One region of the Micromonospora sp. WMMA1976 genome, then DNA from elsewhere that is predicted to be linked to it. Evidence: riboswitches for the same ligand, from Rfam matches in the RefSeq annotation. Region 1 holds a riboswitch; each other region holds the start of a gene.

The links. A riboswitch is a leader RNA that binds a small molecule or an ion and turns the genes downstream of it on or off. The one in region 1 is predicted to bind cyclic di-AMP.
Region 2: another riboswitch for cyclic di-AMP. It lies ahead of O7546_RS08220 (C39 family peptidase); the one in region 1 lies ahead of O7546_RS01070 (hypothetical protein).
Region 3: another riboswitch for cyclic di-AMP. It lies ahead of O7546_RS21285 (hypothetical protein); the one in region 1 lies ahead of O7546_RS01070 (hypothetical protein).
Region 4: another riboswitch for cyclic di-AMP. It lies ahead of O7546_RS15365 (transglycosylase family protein); the one in region 1 lies ahead of O7546_RS01070 (hypothetical protein).

What each region holds. Positions count from the first base shown of each region.
Region 1 covers NZ_CP114912.1:215,083-220,387, forward strand. The annotation lists gene O7546_RS01060 (helix-turn-helix domain-containing protein) at 1-66, opposite strand, end outside; gene O7546_RS01065 (carbonic anhydrase) at 234-887, shown strand; gene O7546_RS01070 (hypothetical protein) at 945-1,973, opposite strand; cyclic di-AMP (ydaO/yuaA leader) riboswitch at 1,977-2,108, opposite strand; gene O7546_RS01075 (YibE/F family protein) at 2,263-3,537, opposite strand; gene O7546_RS01080 (SHOCT domain-containing protein) at 3,701-3,880, opposite strand; gene O7546_RS01085 (metal-sensitive transcriptional regulator) at 4,036-4,335, opposite strand; gene O7546_RS01090 (heavy-metal-associated domain-containing protein) at 4,416-4,622, shown strand; gene O7546_RS01095 (hypothetical protein) at 4,658-5,305, shown strand, end outside.
Region 2 covers NZ_CP114912.1:1,730,570-1,735,874, forward strand. The annotation lists gene O7546_RS08200 (polysaccharide pyruvyl transferase family protein) at 1-52, opposite strand, end outside; gene O7546_RS08205 (acyltransferase) at 209-1,426, shown strand; gene O7546_RS08210 (hypothetical protein) at 1,507-1,851, shown strand; gene O7546_RS08215 (hypothetical protein) at 1,984-2,748, shown strand; cyclic di-AMP (ydaO/yuaA leader) riboswitch at 3,057-3,199, shown strand; gene O7546_RS08220 (C39 family peptidase) at 3,405-4,238, shown strand; gene O7546_RS08225 (alpha/beta hydrolase) at 4,491-5,237, shown strand; gene O7546_RS08230 (CDP-glycerol glycerophosphotransferase family protein) at 5,275-5,305, opposite strand, start outside.
Region 3 covers NZ_CP114912.1:4,658,083-4,663,387, reverse strand. The annotation lists gene O7546_RS21305 (BON domain-containing protein) at 1-75, opposite strand, end outside; gene O7546_RS21300 (hypothetical protein) at 235-639, opposite strand; gene O7546_RS21295 (STAS domain-containing protein) at 1,059-1,418, shown strand; gene O7546_RS21290 (SRPBCC family protein) at 1,520-1,972, shown strand; gene O7546_RS21285 (hypothetical protein) at 1,998-3,074, opposite strand; cyclic di-AMP (ydaO/yuaA leader) riboswitch at 3,079-3,209, opposite strand; gene O7546_RS21280 (cation diffusion facilitator family transporter) at 3,354-4,268, opposite strand; gene O7546_RS21275 (AAA family ATPase) at 4,360-5,305, opposite strand, start outside.
Region 4 covers NZ_CP114912.1:3,309,858-3,315,162, reverse strand. The annotation lists gene O7546_RS15370 (LLM class flavin-dependent oxidoreductase) at 45-1,607, opposite strand; cyclic di-AMP (ydaO/yuaA leader) riboswitch at 1,779-1,924, shown strand; gene O7546_RS15365 (transglycosylase family protein) at 1,923-2,567, shown strand; gene O7546_RS15360 (YbaB/EbfC family nucleoid-associated protein) at 2,753-3,202, shown strand; gene O7546_RS15355 (M4 family metallopeptidase) at 3,278-5,305, opposite strand, start outside.

The DNA of each region.
Region 1 (5,305 bases):
GTTGGTGAGGAAGGTCCAGTTACGGCGGCTCCCGTCCTCAACTGGTGTGGTCGCCATGATGGTCATGCTATGGCCACCCGCGCCACCGGCCGAATCGGCGCGTGCCGGTGCGTCCGGCGACGGGGAAAGTATGAAATGCGTATCACGAATCTTGACGGACCCCGAGGGGCGTGTGACCGTGGGTCGCGAGGCCGTTCGGCCTGGTGGTTCCCCAGGTAGACGAGGTGAGGGACATGACGCCGAGCACCCCGGAACAGGCACTGACCGAGCTGCGTGCCGGTAATCACCGGTTCGTCACCGGCGTCCCGCAGCATCCGAATCAGGACGCCGGGCATCGGGCGGCGGTGGCCGACGGCCAGCACCCGTTCGCGGTGATCGTCGGCTGCTCCGACTCGCGGCTCGCCGCCGAGATCATCTTCGACCGCGGTCTCGGTGACCTCTTCGTGGTGCGTACCGCCGGGCACACCGCCGGGCCGGAGGTGCTCGGCAGCGTCGAGTACGCCGTCACCGTGCTGGGCACGCCGCTCGTGGTGGTGCTCGGGCACGACTCGTGCGGCGCGGTCCAGGCCGCCCGGGAGGGGGTCCGGACCGGCGCCGCCCCGGCCGGTCACCTGGGCGCGGTGGTGGACGCGGTCTCGCCGAGCCTGCTGCGAGCCGCCCGCCAGGGCGTCGAGGACCTCGACGGCATCATCGACGTCCACATCGCGCAGACCGTGGAGACGCTGCTGGCCCGGTCCGCCGTGCTGGCCGAGCGGGTGGCCGCCGGGCGCTGCACGGTGGTGGGCATGTCGTACCGGCTCGCCGGTGGCGAGGTGCGGACCGTGGCGCAGTCCCCGGCCCCGCTGCCCGCCCCGGCCGCGCCCGCCGACCCGGCGCTGGCGGGCTGACCCGTACGGACGAGAAAAAGGGCCGCCCTCGGGCGGCCCTTTTTCGTGGTGCCCGGATCAGAGCAGCGACATGTGGACGTGGTCGGTGTGGTTCGACGGCCCGCTGTACGAACTCCAGCCGGTGGCCGGGAACCAGATCTGCCGGTTCCAGATGACGTAGTAGATGCCCAGCCGGTCGGCGTTGCGGATGAGGAACGCGGCCACCTCGTTGCCGTACCGGCGGGTGTCGTTGTTGTGCCAGGGCGCGAAGCCGCTGTTCTGGAGCGACCAGTCGCACGCCTTGCCCTTGGGGTGCTCCCACGGCCCGCCGGGCCGGTAGCAGCCCACGAAGCGCTTGAAGCCGGCGCGCCGGACCTCCTTGTACGCGTGCAGCGTGCGCGGCGTGACGCAGCCCGAGGTGGTCGGGTCGTCCTCGCTGCACGACTCGGCCTTCCACCCGCCGTCGGAAGTGCGGCCGGGAGCGATCTTGGCGACCGGTGAGGTGGCGGAGACCAGGCCGCCGGTGAAGCCGAGACCGCCGACGAGCTTCAGTGCGCGCTCGGCCTGCACCTTCTCGCGCTCCATCGCGTTCTTCTGCTTCTCCTGCTCACGCACCTCGGCGTCGAGCGCGATCTTGGCCTGCTCGGCGCGGGTCTTGACCGCGTTGATGGCGGCCAGGCGCTGCGCGTTGAGGAGGTTCAGCTCGTCCAGGGCGTTGACCCGGCGGACGAACGAGTCGGGGGAGTTGCTCTCCAGCAGCATCGCCATCGCACCCATCCGGCCGGTCCGGTAGGACTGGGCGGCGAGCTGGTTGACCTGCGGGCTGAGCGCGTCGAGTTCGGCCTGTGCCGTCTTCACCTCGGCCGCCAGCCGCCGCTGGCGGTCCTGGGACTTGGCGAGCTTCGCCTTGGCCTGGAGGAAGTTCCGGTTGGCGGAGTCGATCGCCTCGGTGATGAGTGGCGGATCGCCGTCCTCCTCGTGGCCCGAGGGGGTGCCGGGGGCCGCCGCGGCGGGGGCCGCGGTCGCCGGGTTCGGGCCGGCCAGCACTGCTAGCGAGGCCAGCACGGCCACCACGGGTGTCAGCCAGCGGCGCAGGGGTGCCGTCACAGTGTTCCCTTCCGTCGGCCGCCGACCGGGTTAGCTGACGGGTTCGGGACGGAAGTGGCCCCTACCGCTGTCGCGGATTCACCCCATGTACCTGGTTCCCCGGTTCGCCCGTGGGCGATTGGGCGGCGGCACCGCTGGCGCCGGTGCGCGCCTTCGGCGGTGACCGGCAGCGAGGTTACCTGACAGCACTCGTGAGGATCTACGTCCGGAAGCCGACCAATAGCGAGATTTCGCCGTGGCACACCGTGACCAGCGTCGCGTTTGAATTCGATGGTCACGCTGCGGAGTGTCACCATGCGGCCTCCGTACTCTTCCCGCCGCCGAGCGCCTCCAGTGCGTCGTCCCGTCCGGCCGGCGGCCGGGGCGCGGCGGGCGCCGGCTCCGCGCCGGGCGAGCGCCGCCCGGCGGTGGTCACGATCGCGGCCAGTCCGGTCGTCAGCGGTACGGCGGCGATCAGGCCGAGCGTCGCCACCGCGCTGCGGACGATCTCCTGGGCGAGGAACTCACTGGTGAGGATCTCGCTCACCGGGCGGGAGTCGGCGACCAGGAGGAGCAGCAGCGGCAGTGAGGCGCCCGCGTACGCCAGCACGATGGTGTTGACGGTGGACGCGATGTGGGCCCGGCCGACCCGGGTCGCGGCCCGGTAGAGCTGCCGCCGGGACAGTCCGGGGTTGGCGTGCGCCAGTTCGGTGACGGTGGCCGCCTGGGTGACCGTGACGTCGTCCAGCACGCCCAGCGAGCCGATGATGATGCCGGCCAGAAGCAGTCCGTGCAGGTCCACGCCGCCCTGGAACATGGACAGCGTGGTGGCGTCCTCGCTGCCGAAGCCGGTCAGGTGGGTGGCGGACGTGGCGAGCAGGCCGAGCACGCCGGTGACCACCAGGCTGCCGAGCGTGCCGAGCACCGCGACGGACGTCTGTGCGGTGATCCCGTGGGTCAGGTAGAGCACCACGAACATGATCAACGCGGCGCCGACGATCGCGACGAGCAGCGGCGGCTGGCCGGCGCCGATACCAGGCAGCACGAAGCCGAGCAGGATGGCGAAGCTGGCCACCAGGCCGCCGAGCGCGGCGAGCCCGCGCCACCGGCCGAACGCCACGATCGCGGCGGCGAACAGCACCATCAGCCAGATCAGCGGCGTACCGCGCTGGTGCTCGGCGATGTTGTAGGACTTCACCGCCGGGTCGGCCGGGTCGGTCAGTTCGACCAGGACGACCTCGTCGCCGACCGCGACCCGGGGCGCGCCCGGCCCGGCCGGGATCGGCGTCTCGACCTGCCGGCCCGCGTCCGGGCCCTGCTCGGCGGTGACCGTCACCGTGCCGCACGGGCCACCGCCGCCCTCCGGGGCCTCCGGCGTCGGCGGGCAGGGCTCGGTGACCACCCGGGTCACCGTGCCGTGGTAGCGGGGGACGTCCGCGCCGCCGACCGGCTCCCGGTCCTGCCGGGGCCAGAGCACCAGCGCCGCGATCACGGTGAGCGCGAACAGCGGCACCACCACGGCGACGAGCAGCCGTCGTACGCCCGGCGGCGCGGCGGGTGCGGGGCGGGTGTGGTCGGCACCCATGAGGTCTCTCCCAACGGTCGCGGCGACGCCTGGTCCGCCGGACCGGTCTGGTCACCCGGCCGGGGCGGACGTGTCGACCACGTCCGGGTCGTCGCCCGCACATGGTAGGCAGCCCGGCCGTCCGGTCCCGCACACCGTGGCCGTTGACGCTCGCCCCGCGTGGTCAGGCCAGGCCGGCCCGGCGTCGCCGGTACTCGTCCTCGTCGATCTCGCCACGGGCGTACCGCTCGTCCAGGATGCGCCGCGCCGTCGTCGGGCCCAGGTACTGCGGGCCGGTCCACCGCACGGCCGCCCAGACGAGCCCCGCCAGCACGGCGAGCACCAGCAGGGACCAGATCCACATCCAGCCCATCATCGGGCTCTGCCACATCATCGGGCCGCCCTCCGTCCGTCACCGCGGGTCCGCCGGGCCGGCCTGCCCGCCACGTCGACGGTACGTCCGCCCGGGTGCGCCGGCACGGGTCGATGTGCCCTGGTCCGAGGGTCGGAGGTCCCCGCTCAGCCGCGCTTCATCAGGCGGCCGACGGCGGCCATCATCTCGGTCGCCATCTCGTCGGCCCGGCCCTCGGCGGCGCCCTCGTGCATGCAGTGCCGGGCGTGGCCGTCGAGTAGACCCAGGCCGACCTTGTCCAGCGCCGCCTGGATGGCCGAGATCTGGGTCAGCACGTCGATGCAGTAACGGTCGTCCTCGACCATCTTCTCGATGCCACGGACCTGGCCCTCGATCCGGCGGAGCCGGGCGAGGAGTTGGTCCTTGCTGGCGGTGTAGCCCCGGGTCGGGCTGGACGGCGCGGTCATGAAACCGAGGATAGCGTACCCCTCGGGGGTATGCTAACGTTCCGAACGTACCCCTGGGGGGTATCAGATCGGAGGGCGAGATGGAGACCACCTACCAGGTGAGCGGCATGACCTGCGGGCACTGCGTCAACTCGGTGAGCACCGAGCTGAGCGCACTTCCGGGCGTCACCGACGTCCAGGTCGACCTGGCCGGCGGCCGGGTCACCGTCACCAGTCAGAACCCGCTGGACGTGGACGCGGTCCGCGCGGCGGTCGACGAGGCCGGCTACGACCTCGTCGGTGCGTGACGGGTCCGACGACCCGTAGAAACCGAGGAGACACCATGAACACGGCGACGAAGCTCAGCGGCTTCGCCCTCGGCCTCGTGGCGGTGTTCGGCGCGGCGTACGGGATCGGCAACCTGGCCGATCCCGTCGCCCCGGCCGCCGAGACCCGACACGACGACACCGACAGCGAACACGGGGCCGGCGACACCGGCCACGGTGACGAGAGCGGCGCCTCCGCGCACCTGCCCGGCGGGCTGCTCGTCTCCGAGCGTGGCTACACGTTCCAGCCCGCCGACGCCCCGGCCGGGCAGTTCGCCTTCCGGATCACCGGCCCGGACGGTACGCCGGTCACCCGCTTCGAGGTGGCCCACGACAAGCGCATGCACCTGATCGTCGCCCGCCGGGACCTGTCCGGGTTCCGGCACGTCCACCCGGAGATGGCCGGCGACGGCACCTGGCGGGTCGCCTCACCGCTCGGCGGCCCCGGCGTCTGGCGGGCGTTCGCCGACTTCACCCCCGAAGGCGGCGAGCCGCTGACGCTCGGCCTGGACGTCACGGTCCCCGGCGAGCTGACCGCCCGGCCGTTGCCGGCGCCGGTGACCAGCACCACAGTCGACGGCTACACGGTCACCCTGACCGGCACGCCGGAGCCGGGCCGCACCAGCCGGCTCACGCTCTCCGTCAGCCGCGACGGGCGGCCGGTC
Region 2 (5,305 bases), 1.5 Mb from region 1:
TGAGGACGTCGAACGGGCCCTTGCGGGCGCGGAGCAGGATCCGCTGGTGCATCCGGTTTCGCTCACCTTCCGTACGGCACGGCGTGCGGGCGGGAGCCGGGTGGGTGCCCGCGCGTGCAGAACGGAAATCCTATCCGCCGCCGCTGTGGAGCCGAGCGGACGTCGGCTCGCCGGGAACGTCCTGGTTGCCCGGGGTAGGGTGCCCGGAATGACCAGCGCGCCGACCGTCACCCGTGCCCCGCGACTGCCGTCGCTGACCGGATTGCGGTGGGTGGCCGCGCTGCTGGTCTTCGGCTTCCACGCCGGGACGATGGGGATCGTCGCCGAGCCGCACCTGAAGCCCCTGGTCGACAAGGCGTTCAGTCTGGGCCTGTCCGGCGTCGAGTTCTTCTTCATCCTCAGCGGGTTCGTGCTGGTCTGGTCGTACCGGGACGGGGAGCGCGCGTGGACGTTCCTGCGCCGCCGGTTCGCCAAGATCTACCCGAACCACGTGGTGACGTTCGTCGCCGCGCTGGCGGTAGCGGCCTGGTTCGCCGACCCGGTCGTGCCGTGGGCCGCGATCGCCAACTTCTTCCTGGTCCAGGCGTGGATCCCGCTGGGCGGCTACTTCTACAGCATCAACAACGTGAGCTGGTCGCTCTCCTGCGAGCTGGCCTTCTACCTGTGCCTGCCGCTGGTGGTGCCGTGGCTGCGCCGGGCCCGTACCGGGGTGCTGCGGACCGTACTGGTCGCGGCGCCGCTGCTCATCCTGGCGCTGTGGCCCGGCCAGCAGCTCGTCCCGGAGGAGCAGCGGTGGTGGTTCACCCAGATCTTCCCGGTGACCCGGTCGCTGGAGTTCTGGATGGGCGTGGCCGCCGCCGAGCTGATGCGCCGGCACCGCTGGCGTGGCCCGAACCTCGCCGTCGCCACCGGCATCTTCGTCACCACCTGGGTGGTCGCCGCGCTGTGGATCCCGGCCGAGTTCTGGGCGGCGCTGCTCGCTGTCGCGTACCTCCTGGTCATCGCCGCCGCGGCGGACGCCGACGTGCGCGGCCGGCCCACCCCCTGGCGGTCCCGGGCGATGGTCTGGCTCGGCGAGGTGTCGTTCGCCTTCTACCTGGTGCACGTGCTGGTCATGGTCACCGTGCTGCGGCTGACCGGGCACTGGGGGACCGGCCTGCCCGGCTGGCGCGGCCCGCTCGCGGTGCTGGGCTTCCTGGTGATCACGCTCGCGCTGGCCGCCGCGCTGCACCGCTGGGTGGAGACACCGATGATGCGCCTGCTCGGCCCGTCCCGCCGGGCCCGCGCGGCGTCGCCCGCACCGGCCGTGCCGGCTCCGCGCACGCCCGCCGAGGCCGCCACCGGGCCCGCCTCCGACGGGGGCGCGGCGTCCGTCACCGGTCCGGCCGAGGACATCGAGTACGCCGGGCGGCGTCGCCCGCACTGACACGCGCACACGTCGGCCGGTCGATCCGCGACACGCCGTACGGCGGTGCGTTCGTGGGGGTTCGGCGGTAATTTGTACCCGTGCTTCCGATCGCGCTCACCTGCCCCGTGTGGTGGGTGGCGCGCTGGACCGCCCGGATGCTCGCCAGTCTCGCCGTGGTCGTCGCCTGTTCGTTCGGCGCCGCCACGCTGCCGGCCGGTGTCGCCGCTGCCGCCCCGGCCCCGGCGGTCGCCGTCTCGGCGTACCCGGTCACGGGCACCTCGACCGCCGTGCGGCCGGAGGTCGACCGCGTGGCCGAGCGGCAGGCCCTCCCCGCCGGGGTGCCGGCGCCCGCGCCCCGGGCAGCCGCCCCGGCCGCACCGCAGCCGGTCCCGGCCGGACGGGCCGCCGCACCGGCCGGCCCGCGGGCCCCGCCCGCCCGCTGACCCGCTCACGGGCCGCGCCCGTCCTCCGCACCCACTCGCACGTCATCCCCGCACCCGCCCCGGCGGCCACCGGCCCGCCCCGGCGAGGTCGTGCGGGTCCTCCCGCCAGGTCCTTCCCGTGAGGTGCCGACCATGTCCCAGACCGCTCTGTACCACTTCCTCACCTCCGTGCCCGAGGCCGCCGCCATCTGGTCCTTCCTGCTGCTGCTCGCCCTCGGCCTGCTCGCCGCGCTCGTCGCCCGGCCCGAACGCGACCCCGCGCCGGAGGCCGCCCCCGAACCGGCCGACGCCGACGCCGCCCGCCGTGACGACCTGGTCCGGTACGCCGAGGAGGTGGCGGTGGCCGCCGCCGGAGCCGCCCAGACGGCCCGTCGCCGCCGGGAGCGGTGGCTGGCCGCGCAGGACGAGGCGGACCGGGCCTGGACCGCGTACGACGAGGCGGACGCCGCCGCCCGCCGCCTCGCCGGTGCCGCCGCGCTGCCCGCCCCGCGCACGCCGCGCACCCCGGCCGAGTACGCGGCCCGGGAGCGCTGGCTGCACCACGCCGCCATGACGGCGCACTGGCGGGGCGACCTGACCGCCCGTCAGCTCGCCGACGTGCTGGCCCGCCGCAACGGATGGGATCCCCGCCGGCACCCGGCCGAGCAGGAGATCCTGCTGGCCCGCACCGTCCGGGACGGGCGCCGGGCCGGATGGGAGAGCGCCGCCGCGCGGGAGCGGACGGCCTGGCGGGACGCGGAACTGGCCGCCGAGGCCGCCCGGACGCTCGCCGCCGAGGCGTACGCGGCCACCGCCGCGCTGCGGCCCGCCCCGGCGTACCGGAGCGCGACGGCGAGCGCCGTGCCGGTGGCCGCGACGGTCCGCAACGCCCGCTGGCGCCCGGCCCGGGTCGGCTGAGACGACCGTCTCGACCGAATCGTTACCCGGAATATGGTGAGCCCGGTCACCCGGGCCGCCGAAACGGGCGCCGGGCGCAGAACGGGTCATCGAGTCCCGCGATTGCCGGTCGGGTGCTCGCCGTCTGTCCGCTTTCCGCCGCCGGGCGCCGTCGAAACTGCTTGTCCCATTGAGCGAAGTCAGTAACCGGGTGTTCCGAAATCCGTTACCGCGGATCACGTTTACGCAGGTGGGAGCGCTTGGCATGGGACATACCCACCGGTAGTGTCGGCGCGTCCGATGCGGTAATCGATCGCCGACGGCGACGCCGCACCGACCCGCCTAATCGTGTTCCACGAACCGGGGACCCATGAGCACCATCGGGGTGAATCCGCGGGCCCACGGCCCGCGGTAGGGCGTACTTCCCGCCCGAATCCGTCAGCTAACCCGGTCGGCGGCCACGGAAGGAGCAACCCCTCTTGCCCACCCCTCGATCGTCCCCCCGCCTCCACGGCGAAGCGGTGCCCGCGCGCGCCTGACGCGCGACCGGCAACCGCCCCCTGGGCGCCCGGCATCACGGGCGTTCCCGATCCCCCGGCCATCCGGCCCCGCCAGCACGTGTGAGTTCCTCCGCGTGCCGGGCCGGCGTGCGCCGCTCACGCCCCGTGGAGGATTTCGTGAAGCACCACCTGAAGCGTCAGCTGCGACGGATCGTCACCGAACGCCCGTACCAGATCATCGCCGGATCGGCCGCCGCGCTCGTGCTGGCCGCCGGTGCCGGAACCGTCGCCACCGCCGGTGACGACGCCCCGGTCCAGGAGAACACCGCCGCGGTCGCCGACCTCGGCTCCGCCCGTCTCGGCGAGCAGCCCGCCAGCCGCGGCGAGGCCCGCATCGCCGTACCGCCCAGCGCCTCCGCCGCGCCCAGCGCGTCGCCGAGCGCCTCCCCGTCCGCGAAGGCCACGGCGGACCCGGACACCACGCCCAAGGCCAAGCCGAAGCCGCCGTCGAGCAAGTCGCTCGACTACGACTACCAGGCGCAGATCAACTACTTCTACTGCGGCCCGGCCGCCGTGCGCAACGCGCTCAGCGCCGCCGGCATCGAGCGCAGCCAGGACGCGCTCGCCGGTCCTCTCGGCACCACCGAGATGGGCACCAACTCCGCCGAGGACACCACCCGGGTGCTCAACCAGCAGGTCAAGGGCAACCCGTACCGGACCCGCATGATTCCCGGCTCGGCCACCCCGGCCCAGATGGACCGCCTCCAGGCCGACGTGGTCGAGGCGATCAGCAACGGCCGCGGGGTCGTCGCGAACGTCGCCGGTACGGCCACCGACACCAACGGCGGCTGGCACTCGTTCCCGGGCGGCCACTACGTCGCCGTGGTCGGCTACAAGGACGACGGCCGGACCGTGCGGATCGCCGACTCGGCCGACCCGTCGCTGCCGTCGTACTGGGTCACCACGATCGACCTGGCGCACTGGATCGCCAGCCGCGGCTACTCCGCCTGACCGTCCCGCACACCCGAAGGCCGGCACCCCACCCGGGGCGCCGGCCTTCCTCGTCCCGCCCCCGCCCTCACGCCGTCTTGGCGCGCCGATCTTGGACTTGTGGCACCCAGTATGCCCGGCTCGCCCGCTATGGAAGGTGCCACAACTCCAAGATCGAGGGTGAGGGCGGCGTGTGGGCGGCCGGAGCCGCAGCGAGGGGGTCGGCGGGGTTCGGTCTCGCGTGTCCGGGGCGGGCGGTGGCAGACTGCGCCAATGGGCGATGCGACGGGGAAGCGGCACCTGATTCTCCTGCACGGCATGGGTGCCACCGGCGAGGTGTGGCTGCCCTGGGCGCCGCTGCTGGAACGCCGCTGGCCCGGCCGCTGGCTCGCCCCCGACCTGGCCGGTCACGGCTGGTCACCGCCGCTGCCCGGCTACTCGTTCGAGGCGCTGGCCCAGCGCGTGGTGGACGGGCTCGGGCCGGTGCGGCTCGGCCCCGACGACCGGCTGGTGCTGCTCGGGCACTCGCTCGGCGGGGTGGTGGCGCTGGCGCTCGCGGCCCGGCAGCGCGGGCTCCCGGTCGACGCGGTGGTCGGGCTCGGCATCAAGGCGGTCTGGTCGCCGGCCGAGCTGGCGAAGTCGGCGGAACTGGCCGCCCGGCCGGTCACCTGGTTCGCCACCCGGGACGAGGCGGCCCGGCGCTACCTGCGGGTATCAGGGCTCGCCGGGCTGTTCGCCCCGGACCACCCGGTGGTGGACGCGGGATTGCGGCGGGAGGACGGCCGCTGGCGGCTCGCGATGGACCCGGCCGCGTTCGCGGTCGGGGAGCCCCGGCTGCCGGTGCTGCTGGCGGCCACCGGTGTACCGGTGCTGCTGGCCCGCGGCGAGGCGGATCCGATGGTGACCGACGCGCAGCTCAAGGAGCTGGGCGTGCCGGTGGCGACGCTGCCGGGACTGGGCCACAACGCGCACGTCGAGGACCCGGAGGCGGTGCTCGCCCTGCTCGACCCGTACCTCTGAACGGGCGAGCCGGCCCGCGACGGGCCGGCTCGCGCTTCTAGCGGGCCGCGCGCGGCCCCGGGACCGCC
Region 3 (5,305 bases), 2.2 Mb from region 1:
CGGTTCCCAGGTCAGCTCGTCGAGCACGGCGGACTGGATGTCCCGGTCGGTACGGGTGATCGTGTCGGTGGTCATCCGGCTCTCCCTCCCGTCGATCGCGGCACGGGCACGTGGTCCCGCACCCGCGATCCTGCGCGCGTCCCGGGTGAGCGGCCCTCGCCCGGTCCGGGTGAGGCAGCACGACGGCCGCCCCGGAACCTCCCGGGGCGGCCGTCGTCGAGTCGTACGGGCGGGTCAGCCGTCCAGGCCGGCGGGCGAGTTCGGCCGGTCCACGTCCACGAACTCGATCTCCTCGGCGGCGCGGTCCCGGCTGCCGGCAGCGCGCGCCGCGGTGCCGGCGGCCCAGCCGATCGCCGCGCCGGTGAGCGCCGCCGCGATCAGCAGCGTCCAGGGCAGGGCGGGCCGGCGGCCGGCGAGCGCGTCGAACGCGAGGGACGCCCGGCGGCGTGCCTCGTCGGCGGCGGAACCGACCAGGTCGGTGGCGTCGTCGGCCAGGCCGGAGGAGCTGCGGCGGGCGGTCCGGGTGGCGTCGCGCACGCTGTCACCGGCGGAACCGACGGCGGAGAGCAGGTTCTGCCACGCCTGGTCGGCGACCCGCTCGGCCTTGCCCCGGCGGTCCAGCAGGTTGGATCCGAACATCGTTCTACCTCCTCGGGTGCCGAAGGCCGGCGGCCACTTCGGACTCCGGTGTCCATCCGGCGGGTTCACTGTCTCGGGCAGTGCCCCACCGGCGCACGCGGCAAACCCACGGGGTGGTGCCGGGCCGTGAGCAGCGAACGGGACGAACCACCCGAACGCGCCGGGACCGGTGCCGACGGGACGTGCGTGCGCCAGCTACCCTGGTCGGCGGATCGGCGGGCCCGCCCGGTCGCACGGTTGGCCGCGGCCCGCCGTACAGGGGAAACTGGAACCCGGAGGTCCGGATTGGGTACGCCCAGGTGTGCCCAGTTCGCGAATTGCTCATCCCGGGGGGTGGCGACCGGGCCGTTGGAGGAATACTCTCGGTCGCGGCCCGCGTACTGATGAGGCGCCCGTCATGGGCGAGTGGAGGTGCTCGCGTGAGCCTGTCGATCGTGAAGTCGGTGCGGCCGGGTGGTGTCGTCCAGATCGCGCCCCGTGGGGAGATCGACGTCGACACCGCGTACGAGGTGCGGGAAGCGATCGCCGAGGTGCTCGCGAAGGGCCGTCCCGCGCGGATCGAGCTGAACATGCGGCTCGTCACGTTCATCGACTCGGTCGGTATCAGCGCCATGGTCGCGGGTTTCCAGACCTGCGAGGTCAGCGGCGTCAAGCTCGTGGTCACCGAGCCGAGCCGGTTCGTGCACCGGCAGCTCTGGGTGACCGGCCTGCTCGGCCTGTTCGGCGCGCCCGAGCCGTGGTTCGCCGACGACACCCCCGAGGTGCTGCCCGGCGCCTGAGCGCCGTTCACACCCCCTGCGGCCAGGGGACCTTCTACCCGTTGCCAGTCCGGCGTCGGTACGGGACGATCGTCGCGACGCACGACGGCGAGGGGGCCCGCTTGCAGAGCAGCGACAGCTTCAGCTACACCGTGCAGGCCCGGTGCACCCGGGCCGAAGCGGTGGCCCTGCTGGGTGACCTGAGTCGCCAGGGTGAGCTGCATCCGCTGATCGTCCGGGTCCGGAAGCTGCCGGCCCGGCCGGGCGCGCTGGCCAGCTATGCGATCACCGACCGGCTGCAACTCGGCCCGCTGCACTTCCCGGTCACGTACCAGGCGGACGTGCTCGTCGCGGGCGAGGACGAGGTCGTCACCGTGGCGCGGCAGCAACCCGCGACGACCGTCCGCAACCACACCCGCCTGCGCGACGAGCCGGACGGCACGGTACGCATCGACGTGGAGATCACGCTCACCGCGCCGGCGCCGCTGTTCGGGTACGCGTTCCGCCAGGCCCGGGCGGCTCACCTTGGCCTGGCGGCTCGCCTCGGCGCGACCCTGGAGGGCCGGCCGGTCTGATCCGGCCGACCCTGCAGGGGCGTGCTCAGTACACCGACAGGTGCACGTGGTTGGTGTGGTCGCTGGACGGGTCGCCGTTGCCGCCGCTGTACGACTTCCACCCGCTGCTGGGCAGCCAGATCTGCTTGAACCAGATCACGTAGAGCACGGCGAGCGGGTCGGCGTTGCGCACGAAGTACGCGGCCAGGTTGTTGCCGTACGTCCGGTCACCGCCGGTGGCCACGCCGCCGAAGCCGCTCTTCTGCGCGGCGAAGTCGCAGGCCCGCCCCTTCGGATGCTCACCCGAGCCGCTCGGCCGGTGGCACGAGACGTACCTGGTGAAGCCGGCCGCCTTCGCCTGTTGCAGCGCGTGCAGCGTGCGCGGCGTGATGCAGCCGTTCGCCGGCGTCGGGTCGTTGACGCTGCACGACTCCGACGGCCAGGAGCCGTCCGAGTTGCGCGGCGCCGGCTTCGCGTTCTTGCTGGAGGTGCCCTGGACGCTGCCGCCGCCGCTGCTGCTGCGCGACGCGCGGTCGTTCGCCACCTCCAGGGCGCGCTCGGCCTGTTCCTTGCGCTTGGCCATCACCGTCACCTGCTTGCGCTGCTCGAGGATCTCCCCGTCGAGCTGGGCGCGGGTGCGGGTGGCCTCGTCGCGGGTGGCGATCAGGTCGCGCAGCGTGCGGTCCTCGTGCGCGGCGACCTGTTCCAGGGCGGCGGCCCGGTCCATGAAGCCCTCCGGGCTGCTGCTGCCGAGCAGCGCCCCGGCGGTGCCCAGGCGGCCGTTGCGGTACGCCACGACGGCGATCTCGCCGACCTTGGCGTCGCGGACGGCAAGCTCGGCGCCGACCGTCTTGAGCTGGTCGTTGAGCTGTTTCTGGCGGGTCACCGACCGGTTCAGCGCGGCCTTCGCCTCCAGCCAGCCCTTGCTGGCCGCGTCGAGCTGGGCGCGCAGTTCCGGCGTGCCGCCCTCGTCGTTGCCGCCGGGCGCGGCAGCGAGCAGGCCGGTCGCCGGCGCCGCGGAGGCGGGGGAGACCGGAACGGTCGCGACGCCGAGGGTCAGCGTCGCGACGAGCAGGGCCGCCAACCGGGCGGCCGTCCGTCGTACAGGTGCCACTGGGGGCATTCACACGTCCTTCCGTCAACGCCGACCGGGTTAGCTGACGGGTTCGGGACGGAAGATCCCTACCGCTGACGCGGATGCACCCCACGTACGTGGTTCCCCGGCTCGTCCCTGCGGACGATTAGGCGACGGCCGCCCCACCGGGGCCGGGTGGCGTCCGCGGGTGCGGCCGCGACCGAGACTACCGGCGCTGCCCGGGCGCGGCTCCGTCGAGCAACGCCACTAGGCGGGGCAAAACCGGCATAAGACTACATTAGTCCCAGTGATTTAAGTGTGTCCTAATCACCACTCGGTCTTGCCGCACACTCCGGCCGACGCTCCGGGTTCGACCTGCAACGTGGCGTGATCGATGGAGAAGTCCTCGTGCAGGGCGGCCCGCGCGGCGGCCAGCACCCCGGCCGGGTCCGCGCCCGGGTCGGTGGTCAGGTGCGCCGAGGCCACCTCCATGCCCGAGGTGAGGGTCCAGACGTGCAGGTCGTGCACCTCGGCCACGCCCGGTACGGCGGCCAGCCGGTCGTGCACGGCGGTGACCTGGAGGTGCTCCGGCGCGGCCTGCACCAGGATGCGCAGCGCGGCCCGGCCGAGCCGCCAGGTGCGCGGCAGGATGAACACGCCGATGCCGACGGCGACGAGTGGGTCGGCCCACCACCAGTCGGTGACCGCGATGACCAGCGCGGCGGCGATCACGCCGAGCGAGCCGAGCAGGTCGCCGAGCACCTCCAGGTACGCCCCGCGCAGGTTGATGCTCTCCTTCGACCCGGCGCGCAGCAGCGCGAACGCGACGATGTTGGCGAGCAGGCCGAGTACCGCCACCACGAGCATCGGTCCGGCCAGCACCTCCGGCGGCTCGCCGAACCGGCGTACCGCCTCGACCAGGACGTAGATGGCGACGGCACCGAGCAGGACGGCGTTGGCGAGGGCGGCGAGCACCTCCAGCCGGTAGAGCCCGAACGTGCGCTGCGGGTCGGTGCCGGCCCGGCGGGTGGCGGTGATCGCCGCGAGGGCCATGCCGATGCCGAGGACGTCGGTGAACATGTGCCCGGCGTCGGAGAGCAGCGCCAGCGAGCCGGTGGTGAAGGCGGCCACCGCCTCGACCACCATCAGGGCGGCGAGCAGCGCGAACGCGGCCCAGAGGCGGCCTGCGTGGCGGTGTGCCGCATTGGCCACCGCGCCGCTGTGGTCATGACCTGCGCCCACGCCAACACCCTCCCTGCCGCGTACCGGCCCGGCCCAATGTATGTTCACATCGCTATGTATGCAAGTGAACTGTGGGTGGCGGCGGGGCCGGTCACCCCACCGGGTCGAGCGTGGTGAGGCGCTGCGTCGCCCGGGACAGCGCCACGTAGAGCGTGCGGACGCCCGAGCCGGGGTCGGCCCGGATCTCGCCCGGCGCCACCAGCACCACGCCGTCGTACTCCATGCCCTTGGCCTGGAGGCTGGTGACGACCTGGAGCCGGCCCGCGCCGAGCGCGCCCAGCCAGCCGGCCACCTCGTCCCGGCGCGGCACCGGCGTGATCACGCCGACGGTGCCCTCCACCTGCGCGAGCAGCGCCTCGGCCGCCTCGACGGTGGCCGCCGGCAGGTCGGCGGCGGGCACTGTGCGCTCGACCGGCGGCACGCCCGTGGACCGCACCGCGTCGGGCAGCGGCAGGTCCGGGTAGAGGCGGCGGATCTCCGCCGCCGCCACCGCGAAGATCTCCGCCGAGTTGCGGTAGTTGGTGGTCAGCTCGTAGCGGTGCCGCTTACGCCGGCCCAGCGCCTGGTCACGGGCCCGCTCCAGCTCCTGCGGGTCGCCGGTCCAGGCGGTCTGCGCCGGGTCACCGACCACCGTCCAGGACGCCAGCCGGCCGCGCCGGCCGATCATCCGCCACTGCATCGGCGAGACGTCCTGCGACTCGTCCACCACCACGTGCGCGTAGTCGCGGTAGTCGGCCGGACGCTCCCGCGCCGCCGCGCGGGCGGCGCGCTGCCGGTCGGCGTACGTGCTCAGCTCGCGCACGCCACCGGCGAGCTGGTACGGGTCGCGCTTGGGCCGGGCCCGCTGCACCGGCTTGCCGAGCAACGCGTCCAGCTCGTCCAGCAGCGCGATGTCGGCCACCGTCAGCCCCTCGGTCGCAAGCGTCCGGTACGCGTCGCCGAGCAGCCGGATCTCCGCCGAGGAGAGGATCCCCCCGGCGTAGCGGCGCAGCCGGTCCGGGCGGGCCAGCCAGTCCAGCACGTGCCGCGGGTGCAGC
Region 4 (5,305 bases), 3.1 Mb from region 1:
GTCGACGGTACCCACCTGACTTAGGAAAGCAAAAGTCAGCTACATCACAGCTGGCCGGGGAAGAATCCGTGCCGGGCCAGCGGCTCGACGATCTGGTGCTCCTCGTACGACAGGTGCGACAGCAGCGTGTCGGTGAGCAGGTCCACCGCCTCCTGGAGTCCGGTGAAGTCGCCGGGCCGGCGGACCAGCTCCACGAGCGCCCGGTCGACGCTCTCCACCACGCCGTGGATCACCACGTGCTCCTCCTCCAGGCGGTCCAGCACCGCCGCCAGCCCGGCCTCGGAGCGGCGCAGGTGCGGGAAGATCGAGGCGTCCTCCAGCCCGTGGTGCTGGGTGACCATCGTGCAGTACGCCGCGCAGTACGCCCCGAGCGTCCAGTTGTTCTGCCGCATGGTCATCTCGTTCAGCGCGGCCCGCGCCCGGCCCGGCGTGACAGAGCCCTGCTTGACCTGTTCCAGCAGGTCGCGCACCTGGGCCAGCTCCTGGCGCAGGTGGTCGTGCACGTCCACCAGGTGCTGGCCGGCGGCCTGTCCGCGGGCCGGGTAGACGTGCCCGGCCGGCGGCGGCGGGGCGCTCGGGCGGGTGGACTCGTCCCAGGGGCGGCGCGCGCTCAGGCGTACCCCCGGGTCGGGGGTGGGGGTGACGCCGAGCGTGCTCGGGCCGCCGGCGGAGGTCTGCTCGTCGGCGGCCGTGCGGGTTCCGCCGGCGGGCGCGGCGCGCTCGGCGGCGACCAGCTCCCGCACGGCGGGCGCGACCTCCTGGCCGAAGATCTGGATCGCGCGCGGCTCGTCGCTGCCGAGGATGAACGTGGTGATGCCGTGCTCCAGGGTGAGCCCGGCCAGCTCCTCCACCCACTGCTCCGGCGGCCCGGCCAGGAAACCGGCCGACGAGCGGGCGAACGTGCCGGTCACGTTGAGCATGCGGCGGATCGCGGCCGGGTCGCGTCCCGCGGCCGCCGCGCCCTCGTCGACCAGCGCGTTGAGGGCGGGCAGCTCGTCGGGGCCCTTCGGCAGGTACGACAGGGACGGCAGCCAGCCGTCCGCGGCGCGGCCGACCAGGCGCAGCATGCGCGGCTTGTACGCGCCGACCCAGATGCCCACCGGGTGCGCGGGCGCCGGGCCACGCTTGGCGCCGACCACCCGGTAGTGCTCGCCGTCGACGCGGATCATGCCGCGACGGTCGGTGTCCCAGACCTCGCGGATCACCCGGATCGCCTCGTCGAGGGCCTCGACGGCGGCGCCGGGGGACAGGCGTCGCCCGCCGGCCGCCTCGATCGCGTCCCAGAACGCGCCCGCGCCGAGCCCGAGCTCGACCCGGCCGCCGGTGAGCAGGTCCAGGCTGGCGACGCTGCGGGCCAGCACCACCGGCTGGCGCAACGGCAGGTTGAGGACGTTTCCGGCCAGGCGGACACGTTCGGTCGCGGCGGCCACGTAGGACATCAGCGTCCAGGTGTCCAGGAAGCCCGGCTGGTAGGGGTGGTCCTGGAACGTGACCAGGTCCAGCCCGACCTGCTCGCAGAGCCGGGCCAGCGCCACCACCTGGTCGGGCTGCGCGGCGGCGGGGGTGATGAAGCCGCCGAAGGTCAGCTCGTGTCCGTGATCGGTCATCCGTCAAGCCCTCCCGTGATCTTGCCTGGCCCTGCCACCGTAGCGCCGCCGCCGGTCGCCCGGCCGGGTGAAGAGCGTCACAAGAAGTGGACGATCGTCGCAAATCGCTCCTAGCGTCGGTTTCGTTCGCAGACGCGGACACCGAGTGCCGGAAACGCCAAATCCCGCCGCCGGCCCCGGTAACCGAACCTCGTGCGGGAGCGGGGGAACCACACGTTCCACGGTGCATCGTCACCTCGGGGTGAAGCCGCCACCGGCGGCCGGGCTCCTCGGCCCGAACCCGACAGCTCACCTCGTCGGCGTGGAGGAATCCACATGGCAACTGAATACTCAGCCCGAAGCCGCCGTACCGCTCTCGGGGCGGTCCTGACCGGCGCCGCCGTCGGCGCCGCGACCCTCTTCGGCCCGGCCGCTCCGGCCAGCGCGGGCGTCAACTGGGACGCGGTCGCGCGCTGCGAGTCCGGCGGCAACTGGAAGATCAACACCGGTAACGGCTACTACGGCGGGCTCCAGTTCTCCCGCGCCACCTGGAACGGCTACGGCGGCCAGAAGTACGCCGCGCGCGCCGACCTGGCCAGCCGGTCCGAGCAGATCGCCGTGGCGGAGAAGGTGCTGCGCGGCCAGGGCATCGGCGCGTGGCCGGTCTGCGGCAAGAAGGGCGGCTCGGCGAGCGCGGCGACCCGGTCCGAGCGGGCGACCACGAAGGCGGCACCGAAGAAGGCGGCGCCGAAGCGGGCCGCCGCGACGAAGGCCGCGCCGGAACGCGCCACGACGAAGGCGGTGCCGCGGCCGTCCTCCGCTGCCGGGACGTACGTGGTCCGGCGCGGGGACACGCTGTCGGAGATCGCCGTGGCGCAGCGCGTCGACGGCGGCTGGCGTGCCCTGCACGAGCGCAACCGGGCAGTGGTCGGCGACGACCCGGGCCTGATCTTCCCCGGTCAGCAGCTGCGCCTGCGCTGACCTCGTCCGAGCGCCCGGCCGGTTCGCCCCGGCCGGGCGCTCGGCCGTCCGCGACACGCCGCGTGGCCGGTGTCCGGCCTGCTCGCGGGGCCGGGACGCGACCCGGACCGGCCGGTGACCGCGATTCGTCGGAGCCGGTTGCTAGGGTCACGCATGCTCGGCTAAGACGTGAAGAAAGCGCGGATATGACCAACGACCCGTTCTCGGCGGCCGCGAGCATCGACGAGCTGCTGACCCGCACGCAGCAGGCGCTCACCGCGATGCGCTCCCGGGCCTCGGCGCATGCCGACGGCGAGCCGGGTGAGCTGCTGTTCGCCGAGGGCACCGCAGCCGGCGGCCGGGTTCGCGCGGTCGCCGTCCAGGGTGGCCGGCTCGAGTCCGTGACGATCGACCCGGAGCTGGCCGGCGAGCCCCTCGACGTCCTCTGCGGACACCTCGTCACCGCCGCCAACGCCGCGCTGTCCGAGCTGGACGACCGGGTCAGCGCGTCGGCCCGGGCCGACGCCGACGCGCTCGCCGCCCGCCTCGGCAACATGGGCGACCAGGCCGAGCTGTTCGGCCGCGCGATGCACGAGGCGGCCGCGCGGATCCACCGCGACCGCGGTGCCGGGTCCCGGGCCGGGCGCGCGGTCTGACCCGACCGCACACGCCCCGGCACGACGAGGCGGCCGGCCGCCGGGAGGACGACGACCGGCCGCGCTACGCCACTGTCAGCTCAGGGTGACCGCGGTGTCGTCGACGACGAAGGACGTCTGCAACGAGCTGTCCTCCACGCCGGTGAACGAGATGGTCACCGTGGTGCCCGCCAGCGAAGAGATGTCGAAGGACCGCTGCACGTAGCCGGTGGCCTTGTTCAGGTTGGAGTAGGTGGCCAGCGTGGTGCTGCCCGCCTTGACGGTGAGCTTGTCGTACGCGGTGCTGGTGGTCGACTCCGCGCTGTCGATGTGCAGCCAGAAGCTCAACGTCGCCCGGCATCCGGCCGGGATCGTCACCGACTGACTGAGCGTGTCGGTGTGCGACGAGCCGTACCCGTCCAGCCACGCCTTGTACGAGCCGCCGTGCGCGGCCTGGCCGCTGTCGGTGGTGATGACGCCGGACGAGGCGCTCCAGTTCACGTTGCCCGACTCGAAGCCCGGGTTGGCGAGCTTGTTGCCGGAGCAGCCGCCCGACGGCGGGGTGGTCGTGGTGCTCGGCGTGGGCGTCGGGGTGCCGCCGGCACAGGTCGGGTCGCCGGACTGGGCCGGCACGCTCACCGCGTCCCAGGCCGCCTTGACCGTGTTGAACTCCGCGCAGCTGCCCGGGTAGAGGTTCTTCGCCGCCTGCAGCGTCCAGGTGCGGTACTTCAGGTACGACGAGGACGACGTCTTCAGCAGCATGCCGTTGTACATGATCTTCATGGCCTTCTGGATGCCCAGGCCGGTCACGCTGCTGCCGTTGCAGGTCGAGCTGGACGGCTGCCCGTTGGTCGGGCTGCTGCCGTTGGCGAGCAGGTAGAACCAGTGGTTGCCCGGGCCGGCCGCGGCGTGCACCTCGGTCGACGGGATGCTGCTGGAGTAGCAGTTCGGGTCGCCGAGCGCGGACGGGTTGTACATGTTGCGGATCGGGCCGGAGCCGACCAGGTTGATCTTCTCGCCGACCAGGAAGTCCGGCGCGTCGTAGCTGGACGGCTCGTTGGCGAACCACTCGGTGGCCGCGCCGAACGTGTCAGCCACGAACTCCTGCGTGCCGCCGCCGGAGATGCCGCCGGGGGTGTTGTCGTCGATGCCGTGGCCGATCTCGTGCGCCACCACGTCCAGCGAGCCGATCCACTGGCCGGCGGTGTTCTTGCCGATCTGCACCTGGCTGCCGTCGTAGTAGGCGTTCTGGTCGTTGAGGCCCACCCGGATCGGCCAGTAGCCGCCGTTGCCGTTGGCGCCGTTGCGGCCCAGCCACTGGGCGAGCATCTTGTGCTCGGTCTGCGCGGAGAACAACGCGTCCACGCAGCCGGTCTCCTTGTTGGTGGCGGTGCCGTTGCCCCACACGTCGTCGGAGCCGCTGAACGTGGTGTTGTTCGCCGCGTCCTGGCAGCTCAGGTTGGTGACGGTCGGGTCCTTCATGGTGTACGTGGAGCCCGACTGGGTGGTGTTGAGGGTGAGCGGGCTGGGCCCGTTCCAGGCGCCGGTGCCGGTGCCGCGCACGACGTGCTCCTGCTTGCGCAGGACCGCGCCGGTGCGGGCGTCGACGTCGACGGTGAGGCGGCTGGGGCCGTCCGCGCCGGTGCCGCGCACAGTGCTCTCCCAGGCCAGCGCCGGTGCGGCGCCTAGCGTGTAGACCACGAGCGTGGTGCCCTCGACCGCGTCGACGGTCTTGAGCTGTGCGCGCGCCGTCCTCGCGGCGGCGGCCGGGGTCAGCGCGGGCGTGGTGGCGAGGGCGCCGATGGGCCGCTGCTGGGCGACCGAGGCGTACTTCAGGTTGCCGGCCGAGTCCGTGGCGAGCACGAAGTCGCCGCCGACCACCGGAAGGCCCTTGTAGGTGCGCTCGTAGGGCACGTACTGGGTGCCCTCGGAGGAGATGACCGGCTTCTGGACGAACGCGTCGTCGGAGCCGGCCTGCAGGTAGGCGGGGCGGTTCGCGACCAGGGCGCGGGCGGAGTCGGCGGCGGTCGCGCGGGCCTGCGCCGGGTTCGGGGCGGCGGGCCCGGGTGGCGCGGCCTGCACGGCGGCGGCGGTTCCTGCGGCGAGCAGGCCGGCCGCGGCCGC